One region of the Vibrio sp. EA2 genome, then DNA from elsewhere that is predicted to be linked to it. Evidence: predicted binding sites of a transcription regulator. Region 1 holds the regulator's gene; the other holds the start of a gene.
What was found. Region 1 encodes PurR, which represses purine synthesis genes. Its sites were predicted from a motif close to TNANGNAAACGTTTNCNTNA; they were not measured.
Positions count from the first base shown of each region.

Region 2: a site for PurR is predicted at 3,381-3,400, ahead of RXX31_RS17310 (NupC/NupG family nucleoside CNT transporter). Genes of this name have one in related genera too.

Region 1 is NZ_JAWLID010000002.1:136,777-142,124, forward strand. Features, by position in the region: gene RXX31_RS04950 (alpha/beta hydrolase) at 1-68, shown strand, start outside; gene RXX31_RS04955 (putative signal transducing protein) at 337-660, opposite strand; gene RXX31_RS04960 (TVP38/TMEM64 family protein) at 660-1,352, opposite strand; gene RXX31_RS04965 (TfoX/Sxy family DNA transformation protein) at 1,534-2,124, opposite strand; cyclic di-GMP riboswitch class I at 2,241-2,329, opposite strand; gene purR (HTH-type transcriptional repressor PurR) at 2,598-3,602, opposite strand; gene torD (molecular chaperone TorD) at 4,033-4,680, opposite strand; gene torR (two-component system response regulator TorR) at 4,945-5,348, shown strand, end outside.
Region 2 is NZ_JAWLID010000009.1:85,558-90,905, reverse strand. Features, by position in the region: gene minD (septum site-determining protein MinD) at 1-101, opposite strand, end outside; gene minC (septum site-determining protein MinC) at 119-781, opposite strand; gene RXX31_RS17325 (YcgL domain-containing protein) at 979-1,263, shown strand; gene RXX31_RS17320 (lytic murein transglycosylase) at 1,308-2,279, shown strand; gene RXX31_RS17315 (LysR family transcriptional regulator) at 2,353-3,300, shown strand; gene RXX31_RS17310 (NupC/NupG family nucleoside CNT transporter) at 3,541-4,740, shown strand; gene folD (bifunctional methylenetetrahydrofolate dehydrogenase/methenyltetrahydrofolate cyclohydrolase FolD) at 4,817-5,348, opposite strand, start outside.

The sequences.
Region 1 (5,348 bases):
TGGAGCGTCCGGAAGATTTCAATCAACATTCGATTGAGTTCATCAAGCGACAAAGTTTAGTTGTTTAATTTATAAGGTCCTAGGTCCTAGATTTTAGGCCATAGGGGAGCTCTCTTGCTGTCTTCACTTTTCCGTAAGCGAAGCGCTCAGTAATCCCAATCAACAACTACAAACACTGAAGTCCCAGCGAGCAATCCCAGGACCTAGGCCCTTCCTGTTATCCGTAAGCGAAGCGCTCCGTATTCCCAAACAACAACTACAAGCGCTTAATACAAACACTGAAGTCCCAGCGAGCAATCCTAGAACCTAGGACCTAGGATCTAGGACCTTAACTACCTAGCCCCTTCCATCTATCTGATAACCACACTGCCAGCAAGCACCAAATTGTCCTTCATTGATTTCTGAACATTTAGGGCATGTCCAATCTTGATAGGTGTTTGGCTGAGCTTGTTTTTGGTAATCATCAATAATGGCAGTTGCTTTCATATGCTGTTCTTCTGCGAATAGCCAGACATACGGGTCTGTATCGTCTCCGAATGGCAACTCTCCTTTTAGACCGAAAAGACCTTCACCACGAACCTCACAATGTATTTGCTCTGTTTTAAGCAGTTCGCAAACGATATGTGCTTCCGCCGGATTTTTCGCAATAAATATCTTCATCAAGAATGTCCATTTGGCTGTATCTGGTTAGGTCTGAGTTTCTTCATCACCCATTTGACAATCATAGGAAAAAGACCGAGCAACGCAAATGAGGCTAGAACACTGGGAGAGACAATATCCGATAGACTTTCAATCGTTGCTAACTGAGTACCTGCATTGAGATAAACGGCTGTACCTGGGAGCATTCCGATTTGGCTAGTAATATAAAAGCGACCAACAGACATTGGGGTTAACCCCATCAATAAGTTGATGAGAAAGAAAGGGAATACAGGAATTAATCGCAACGAAAGTAGGTAAGATGATCCGTCTTTTTTGACGCCTTCGTTGATCGCGCTGAGCTTAGCAGCAAATTTTGTTTGTACCCAATCTCGTAATAAGTAACGGCTGCTCAGGAAAGCTAACGTCGCACCGATAGTACTGGCAAAGGAGACAAGAACTAAGCTCGCCCAGAAGCCAAATAGGGCAGCAGCTAATAAAGTGACGACGGCTGCGCCGGGAATAGAAAACGCCGTGATCGCGATATAAGCGATGAAATAGAGCGTAATAGCAACGACAAACCTTTCACTAATATAGGTGTTGAGCGCTTCTTGTTGCGCTTTGGCGTTATCTAAAGTGAAGTACTGGCTAAAGTTAACGGCTAACAAAATTATCGTTAAGAGCAGTATCAACCCAAAAACCAGTTTTTTATTCATTGTTGTACTCCGGAAGGACAGCCTTGCCCTAAGAATTTAACAGATACCATTAGAAATAGGGTACTCGTTATCAATTATTTGATATACAGACTTATAGACAGGTTGAGGCCGGAAAAAATTTCAAAAAAAACCGCGGCTAGAGCTGCGGTTTAAATACATCGTAAAGATTTGTCTCTGCTGGTTAAGAAAGCGCACTTTTTAGCTCTTCTCTGCGAGATTGGGGAACGACGCTCCAATGAGTGCCATTTATTGCCCCTTCTAAAGCCCACAGCAGCTCAATGCTTACTTTTGCAGAGTGCGAGTCACGTATCGCCTTGTAAGCACCTAGTGCGCCAGCTTCTTCAAGTTGTTCAACTGATTTAATGCCAGCTTTCTTAAGCATTCGTTCTGTGGCTAGTCGTAAATTTGGCAGATCTTTTAACCTGTCAGGTTTACTACTGGCTTGTTGCTTTTTTTCTAAATTGGCTTGTTCTAAAGACTTCTTCGCGACTTCTATCAAGCGTTCACTGGATTCCCATAAGTCGTTGGAAATCGCATAGTATTTAGTAACGACCGGAAAACCACGTTTTTTATAAACGTACGGTTTTAGTCCTTGCTTCTCGAAGTTAGATGAAGTTTGTTGGTCTGCTCGTATATGAAGTTGATCATTTACAACCAGTGCAAACATCGTTTCATCAGCGAAAAGTCCGAAGCCACCAAACATTGAGCGCGACTTGATCGTACCAAGTGCCTCAAATAGCTTCATAGAATCTTTGAGTATCGGTTTATCCATTATGTGTTATCTCGGTGTAATTAATATTACGCCACCAAAAGTCAGGTCCGAGAGAATAGCAAATACATGCAGGAACAATGTCATTATAGAGTAAACTCATTATACGCATATTTGCCATCGGTAACCCCGCTACCTTCCATTAGAAACATGGTTAAGGCCGGAAGCTTTGCGTCCCATCCTTTCGGATGGTTTGCCCTGTGCGTGACACGTAGAGAATACTTTTTATCTTGAATTAACATCACGTTTCAGAGATCAAAATGTGATGTTGCTTCAGTAAAACGCCCTTATATTATGGTTGTGGTTTCATAATTGAGATTGAAGACTGAGCACAGGTTGTAAGGCTATGTGAGGGAGCTCGTGTTTATACAAAACAGCAACTTATAAAATGTTTATTGATTGTAGTGAACACAAACGACGAAAAAAGATAATTTTTAACGTGAAAAATAAGCGCTCTGGCGAGCGCTTATTAGTAATTAATTGAGTTTTTTGACCGTATTTCGAATGACCAACTCTGGCTGCATTTCAAAAATGCGTTTCTCGTGCTCTTTGTCTTTAATACGTTCAAGTAGAATCTCAAAAGCATTTTTACCGACACGCCGCTTCGGTTGGTGGATCGTTGTCAGTGGTGGCGAGAAATACTCTGCCAACTCGATGTTGTCGTAACCGACGACAGATATCTCTTCTGGAATCTTGATACCATTTTGTTGTAAACGGCTCATCAAACCGAGCGCCATGGTGTCATTGAAACAGAATACGGCCGTTGGACGTTTTTCCATGGCAGTAATTTTGTCTGCGACCAAAACAGCGGTATCACATTCAAAGTTACCTTCAAGAATCCAGTCCTCGTTTACCGGTAAATTCGCTTCTGCCATGGCGCGGCGGAATCCAGCGATACGCTCTTGGCATGCGAGTTTCTCAAAGTGGCCACTCAAGCAAGCAATATCGGTATGACCATTATCAATCAGGTACTTAGTCGCGATATATCCACCTTCTTCTGAGTTGTCCATAATTTTATCGGCTTGGGAGCTCTCTGGGCCCCAATCCATAACAACTTTTGGGATATCAGAATGGCGATCGAGCATTTGTTTAAGTTCTTCGGTCAAGTCGGAACACATCACCAGAATGCCATCTACACGCTTTTCTGCGAGCATGCGGATGTAATCTCTTTGCTTTTCATAGATACCACCAGTGTTACACAGGATTAGTGTGTAGCCTTGTCGGTAACAGTAACTCTCTACACCATCGATGACTTCGGAGAAGAATAGGTTGGTAGATTGCGTTACCAACATACCGATAGTCCGAGTTGAGTTACATTTCAAGCTACGAGCTACCGCACTTGGTGCATAGTTAAGCTCATCAACAGCTTTCATTACTTTTTCTTGCGTTGCTTCTGCAACAAAACGCGTTTTGTTGATAACGTGCGAAACTGTTGTGGTAGAAACGCCGGCTAATCGAGCGACGTCTTTTATAGTGGCCATAAATGGTGTCCTGTATCGAGCTACTAATATACCGAGGGACTAAACCTTGTGCTGCGTGTCTTGTGTAAACTTAGCGCAACAAAATTAATGGCGCTGAGTATGTTTAGCAGTGGTTACTCCGAAGTCGGTAGAGGGTAAGTAGCAACAGCGGTTGATAAAGCAACTTTCTTCAACTGAGTGCAGAAAGGTCAACAACCTATTAAGAAAACACAAAAACCGCTTTATTTCAGCGGTTTACATAAAATCATATTTAATCGTTTGCGTTCACATTTTAGCCCTATGCGGGCAGGCTGGCAATAATTTCAGCAATGGTTTTGTGTCTCGGAAGTCACATTTTGATTGCTAAAAAGCGAGCGCTCGGAACAATTTTAATCGTTAACGAATAAAATATAGGGAACCTCATCGACAGGCTCCCTAAAATAGGCGGCAATTATTCACCAAGAAGGTAAGCGCTGTCCAGTTTACAAAATGCAATTAATAGTTGCGAGACACTGGCATAGAAGCCAAATTCATCCAGTTGCTGACATTTTTGTGCGAACTGTGGTAACCAGGACATGAGTTGGCCTTGGATGAATTCATTTTGTTTTAGGAAGGCTTCTTCCATGTGTTTTTCTTGTTCAAACTCATTAGAGCGAATGATCATATTACCTAAGAAGTCGAGCTCTACCGCTAAATGGTCGGCGGGTTCCTTCAGGCTGTCGTCAACTTGGACACCAAACTCCGCCATCAATCTTTCCATCTCTTCTGCTGGCTTGTCATTGAGCAAACCTGATTCGCCGATATACATCGAAGCGTAAGGAAGTGCGCCGTACTTTTCTGTCTTTAAGAACAGCTCACAAAAATCAGCAGCAAGCTCTAGTTGCGCATCTTCACGGTCTTGTAAGCGATTCAACGCGTCAACAAGGCGATCAATTGCGGGTTTGAGAGATTCATTTTCACCTAAGCCCGCCAAAAAGCTACGAATTTCGACACTATGGTAAGCCTCCAATTCTTTGGCTGTCAGTTCTTTAGCGAATAAGCTAGAAAACCACCAGTAGATCTCGGCGCGTTTTTCATTAAAAGCTTTCACTTCTTGCATTTTAGGCTCCTGAATGATGCTCTGTTTCTGGCACCACAAAATCAAATTCAGATGTCCCTTAAGTGTAATCAATTAAAATGAACAGCAGTAACTATAACTATGATGTTTTATAGAGAAATATGTCCATTTATTAACAGGGTTCAGTAAGCTTGTTTTGAATCAACAAAATCATTAAATCTTGCTTTTTAGCCCGCCCATGACTAGAAATGTTAATAGTTATGAATAGAATACATCTCGAATAATAAATGACAGAAAGTGGTGTAAATGAGCTATCACGTATTAGTCGTAGAAGATGATGTTGTAACTCGCAGTAAGCTGGCGGGTTATTTCCAAAATGAAGGGTACACAGTCAGTGAGGCCGAAAGCGGCATGCAAATGCGTGAAGTGCTGCAAGCTGGTGACGTTGACCTTATCATGTTGGATATTAACTTGCCGGGTGAAGACGGCCTGATGCTTACGCGTGAATTACGTAGCCAATCGGATATTGGTATCATATTAGTGACAGGACGCACGGATAGCATCGACAAAATCGTTGGTCTGGAAATGGGGGCGGACGACTATGTCACCAAACCTTTTGAACTCAGAGAATTATTAGTTCGCGTTAAAAACTTATTGTGGCGTATTTCGAATGCACGCAATGGCTCAAACAAAGTGAACGAAACTAACGA
Region 2 (5,348 bases), on a different contig from region 1:
GTCTTATTGCCTTTTAGAGCCAAGCCAGAGGCGATGGCTGCGCTTGAAGTGGTCTTACCGACGCCACCTTTACCAGACGTTACTACAATAATGCGTGCCATTTGTTTTCCTTTTTAGACTATATCGTGAGTGTTTCCAGATGTAATGATTCTTCGGCTTTACTGATCATTACTTTCTTTTGCCAATACTCACTCTCAATTTGATCGCTTAACCAGTAATCTCCAGCAATAGATACTAGTTCTGCTTGTAAATCGTGGCAAATTATCCGCGCTTCATGCTGCCCACTTGCACCTGCAATTGCGCGCCCGCGCAAAGTTCCGTGAATATGAATAGAACCGTCGGCAATGACTTCGGCTCCTGCGCTAACATGTGCTAGTACCACTAAATCACCATCTTTTGCATAAATTTGCTGACCGGATCGAACCGGCGTATGGATGAACTTAGTCGGTGCCATTTTCGCTGGCGCCTGGCTTGGAGATTTGCTTGCAGACATAATCGCAAAGCCCGCTGCAGAAGCAAGGTTTTGTACACGTTTGTCTTTGCAACCCGCAACACCAACCGGAATAAACCCCGCATCGGCAATGCCTTGCTTGAGTTTAGGGAAATCAATGTCGCCTTCGACTTTTGCTATATTGATAACCAAAGGTGCCGATGCAAAGAAAGAAGGTGCCTGAGACACTTTTTCTTGCAAAAATTCGATAGTTTTTTCTATCTTGCTGTCAGAAAGGTGTAAAACTGACAAAGTAAAGCTGCTACCTTTAAGGTCTGGTGAATGGGTCATCGTGGACTTGTTGCCTCTGTTGAAAGAGCGTTGCCTTAAACTAGGTCTATCATGTTATATTCCATCTTTTGGCGCAGCAAGTTCTCTAGCAAGCAATTCGGTGAATTAATCTCAAATTTGCTATTAAGTTTGCGGCAATTTTACGTTTCCAACTAAATCCGTACATAAAACGGGTAAATCAGCATAAAAGGCGTGTCATGCTTTGTTCTATTTATAAAAGCTCTAAAAAAGAAGGTACTTATCTCTATATTCCGAAAAAGGATGATTTTTCACAGGTTCCTGACACCTTGATGCAGATGTTCGGTAAGCCTATCGCTGTCATGACGATTAAACTTGATGGTCGTACATTGGCACAGGTGGATATCGAAAAAGTGAAAGTCTCGTTGCAGAATGACGGCTTCTTCCTTCAAGTTCCGCCACCACCGGAAAACCTATTAGAAAAATATAAAGAACAAAAAGCTCAGCAAAAAGACGAAAAATAATCGCGTGTCTTGCTGAGACTTCTGCCTTGCTCAAGGAGGGCAATATGAAAAAAATACTGGCTACACTGCTTAGCGTTGGCATGTGTGCCTCAGCCTTTGCAAGTAGCGAAGGTTTTGAGGAATACTTAGATAAGTTGCGTGCCGAAGCGCGTGCTCAAGGCATCTCCGAGCAAGTAATCAGCGCGGCATTCGCCAATGTGGAATATAAGCCACGAGCGGTGAAAGCAGACCGAAACCAACCAGAGAAAAAACTGACGCTGGATGAGTACATTCCTCGTGCAGTCCCAGAGTGGAAGGTTAAGCAAGCGAAAGAATTATACAAAGCACACTATACGGAGCTTAAACGCATTGGTGATGCCTTCGGCGTTCAGCCACGTTTTATAGTTGCCTTGTGGGGTGTGGAAAGTAATTTCGGTAAATTTACCGGTAATTTCCGCGTGATAGATGCGCTTTCTACCATGGCATTTGAAGGTCGCCGTGAAGAGTTCTTCCGTAAAGAAACCATGGCTGCCCTTCAGATTCTGGATCAAGGCCATATTGAACTTGAGAATTTCAAAGGCTCTTGGGCAGGCGCGATGGGGCAATGTCAGTTTATGCCAAGCTCCTTCCTGCGTTTTGCGGCCGATGGCAATGGCGACGGCAAGAAAGACATCTGGCAAACCAAAGCGGACGTGTTTGCTTCAACCGCTAACTACCTGAGCAAGTCTGGATGGGATGATAAGTACACTTGGGGACGTCAGGTCAAAGTTCCAAGAGGTATTGACCATAACTTGGAAGGTCGAACCGAAGAGAAAGGTAAGTACCTGCAAGAGTGGAGCAAATTAGGTATTACCAAGTTTGATGGTAGCCCGTTACCTAAACTGGACGACGATATCAAAGCTTGGCTGATTATGCCTGACGATGAAAACGGTCGGACTTATCTGGTTTACAATAACTACAATGTGTTGATGAAGTGGAATCGCTCTTACTACTTCGCGCTTGCTGTTAGCCACTTAGCTGATCGCATCACATACTAGTTCCTGAATAAATAATCATTGTTAAGGGCTCTTCGGAGCCCTTTGTTTTTCTGTATTTAAATCGAGGTAATTTGTGTTATCTGAACGTGCTGCGCAAATGGTCATCTTCTCTGCATTGATCAAACATAAAAGCTTCACGGCGGCAGCAAAAAGCCTCGGCGTATCCGTTTCTCACGTCAGTAAGCAGCTTAGCCAGTTAGAGGACTCTCTTGGTATCAAGTTGGTCCAACGCACCACGCGAAGTTTTACCCCAACAGAAGCAGGCAAGACCTTTTTTCATCACTGTGAGCAGGTGGTCCAGGCTGTCAGCAGTGCAACGCTGGAAATGGAAAGTCAGAGAGATGAAGTGGCTGGGTTAGTTCGTTTAGGCATATCGCAATCCTTCGGCACGTTACATATCATCCCTGCCATTCAGGAGTTAAGGGAACGGTACCCTCAGCTTGAGGTTGAAGTTCACTTGTTTGACTACAAGGTAGACATGTTGGCAGAAGGACTGGATCTTTGGGTGACGAACAATGAACACTTGCCCGAGGGTTACATCGCGCAGCGGCTGACAGATTGCCAGTTTGTTGTCGCGGCTTCACCGGATTACTTGCTAAAACACGATAAGCCAACAGAACCGAACGATTTATCTTTGCACAACTGCCTGATTTACAGAAGTTGGGAGCGTGATTACACCGGATGGGCATTTACCAAAGACCATCAGGAACTCAACGTGAAAGTTTCTGGTAATTATTCCGTCGATTTGGCAGAGGCCGTTCGTGACGCCGCGATTGCAGGGTGGGGCATAGCTTACCTTGCGACGTATTTGTTAGGAGATGAATTCAGAACCGGTAAGCTGATTCAATTGCTACCAGACTGGAAGGCCAGCCAGTCGATGCCATTCTATGCGGTTTATCCGAGCCGACAGCATATGCCAAAAAAAATATCGGCGGTGATCAACTTTATAAAACAGAAGATTGGCAACCCGTGTCATTGGGACCAAAGATTAGCGCCGTATATCTCCATTCCCAAGTCATGATGAATGTACACATAAGGTGACTTTTGTCACAAAATTTTTTCTTAATTCATAAACAATTTTTCCATATGGAAATAATAATAAAAAGCAAACGTTTATCATTAGTAAATTCAGTGGCTTAATGTTTAGTTTAAATATTGACCACTGAAACTTTTCACACTGTTAACAACCTCAAGTTGCAGCATTTTGAGTCCGCTATACAATCCGACGCCTTTACCATTCCCCTTCTGTCGGACCCAATTTATGAACTCACTTATTGGTATCGTAGCCATACTCTTCGTAGCATGGCTACTTTCTACAAATAGAAAAAATATAAAGCTCAGAACCGTCTCACTTGCTTTTGCCTTACAGGTATTGTTCGCATTATTGGTTCTGTATGTGCCAGCGGGGCGAGACGCTCTAAATTCAGTGAGCAGCGTAGTATCGAACTTAATCAACTATGGTCAGGAAGGCATTGCGTTTTTATTCGGCAATTTGGCGACAGGCGGATTCACTTTCGCTATCAATGTACTGGGGATTATTGTCTTCTTCTCTTCTCTTATCGCTAGCCTTTATCACATTGGTGTGATGCCAAGAATGATTAACTTTATCGGTGGTGGTATCCAAAAGCTGTTAGGCATTGGTCGTGCTGAATCTTTATCTGCTACAGCCAATATCTTTGTTGGTACGATTGAAGCGCCATTAATGGTCAAGCCTTACCTAAAGCACATGACGGATTCTCAGTTCTTTGCAGTAATGACTGGTGGTCTGGCGTCGGTTGCTGGTGGTACGTTGGTAGGCTATGCATCATTAGGCGTTGATTTAAATTACCTTATCGCGGCAGCGTTTATGTCTGCACCAGCGGGCTTGTTGATGGCTAAGATTCTGATGCCGGAAGACGCTAACCAAGCTGAGGAAATCGATCTTAACCAAGTTGAAATCCCACGAGCAACCAATGTGGTTGAAGCATTGGCAGATGGCGCGATGGCGGGTGTTCGTATCGCGGTTGCCGTTGGTGGCACGCTGTTGGCTTTCATCAGTGTGATTGCATTGCTTAACGGTATTTTGGGATGGTTTGGCGATCTTATCGGCACGCCATTAAGCTTCGAACTCGTTTTGGGCTACGTATTTGCGCCAGTTGCGTGGCTGTTAGGTGTGCCATGGGCAGAGGCGATCACGGCAGGTTCTCTGATCGGTAATAAGATCGTGGTGAATGAATTCGTTGCTTTCATCCAACTTGCAGAAGTGAAATCTGAACTCAGTGCTCATTCTCAAGCGATCGTGACGTTTGCACTGTGTGGTTTTGCGAATATCTCAAGTATGGCGATGCTTATTGGTGGCTTAGGTTCACTGGTACCAGAGAAGCGTGCCTTTGTTTCTAAGCATGGGTTCCGAGCAATTATCGCTGGTGTGATGGCGAACTTAATGAGCGCATCCATCGCTGGTGTGATTTTGAGTCTGTAAACACGAACATCTGATTCGCTCAAGTAGAAAAAAGGCTCCTTATCCAGGAGCCTTTTTCGTACTTAGTATTCTGTCATTACTTGTCAGTATGGAACTGCTCACAAGCCAGCATGGTATTTTCAATCAGGCTTGCCACTGTCATTGGGCCAACGCCCCCCGGTACTGGGGTAATAAAGCTCGCGCTTTCACGTGCTTTATCGTATTCCACGTCGCCAACTAACTTACCAGAGTCAAGACGGTTGATACCCACATCGACAACCACAGCGCCTTTCTTAATCCATTCGCCAGGAATGAAGTTTGGTTTACCCACTGCGACAACAACGACGTCTGCTTGACGAACGTAGCTCTCTAGGTCTTTGGTAAAGCGGTGGCAGGTTGTCGTTGTGCAGCCAGCTAGCAGAAGCTCAAGTGTCATTGGACGACCAACGATGTTTGAAGCGCCAACCACAACGGCGTGTTTACCACGAAGATTAATATTGTAGCGGTCGAGCAGGGTAATAATACCTTTTGGCGTACAAGAGCGCAGTTTAGGGATACGCTGAGCCAGGCGACCTACGTTGTAAGGGTGGAAGCCATCAACGTCTTTTTCTGGATGAATACGCTCTAAA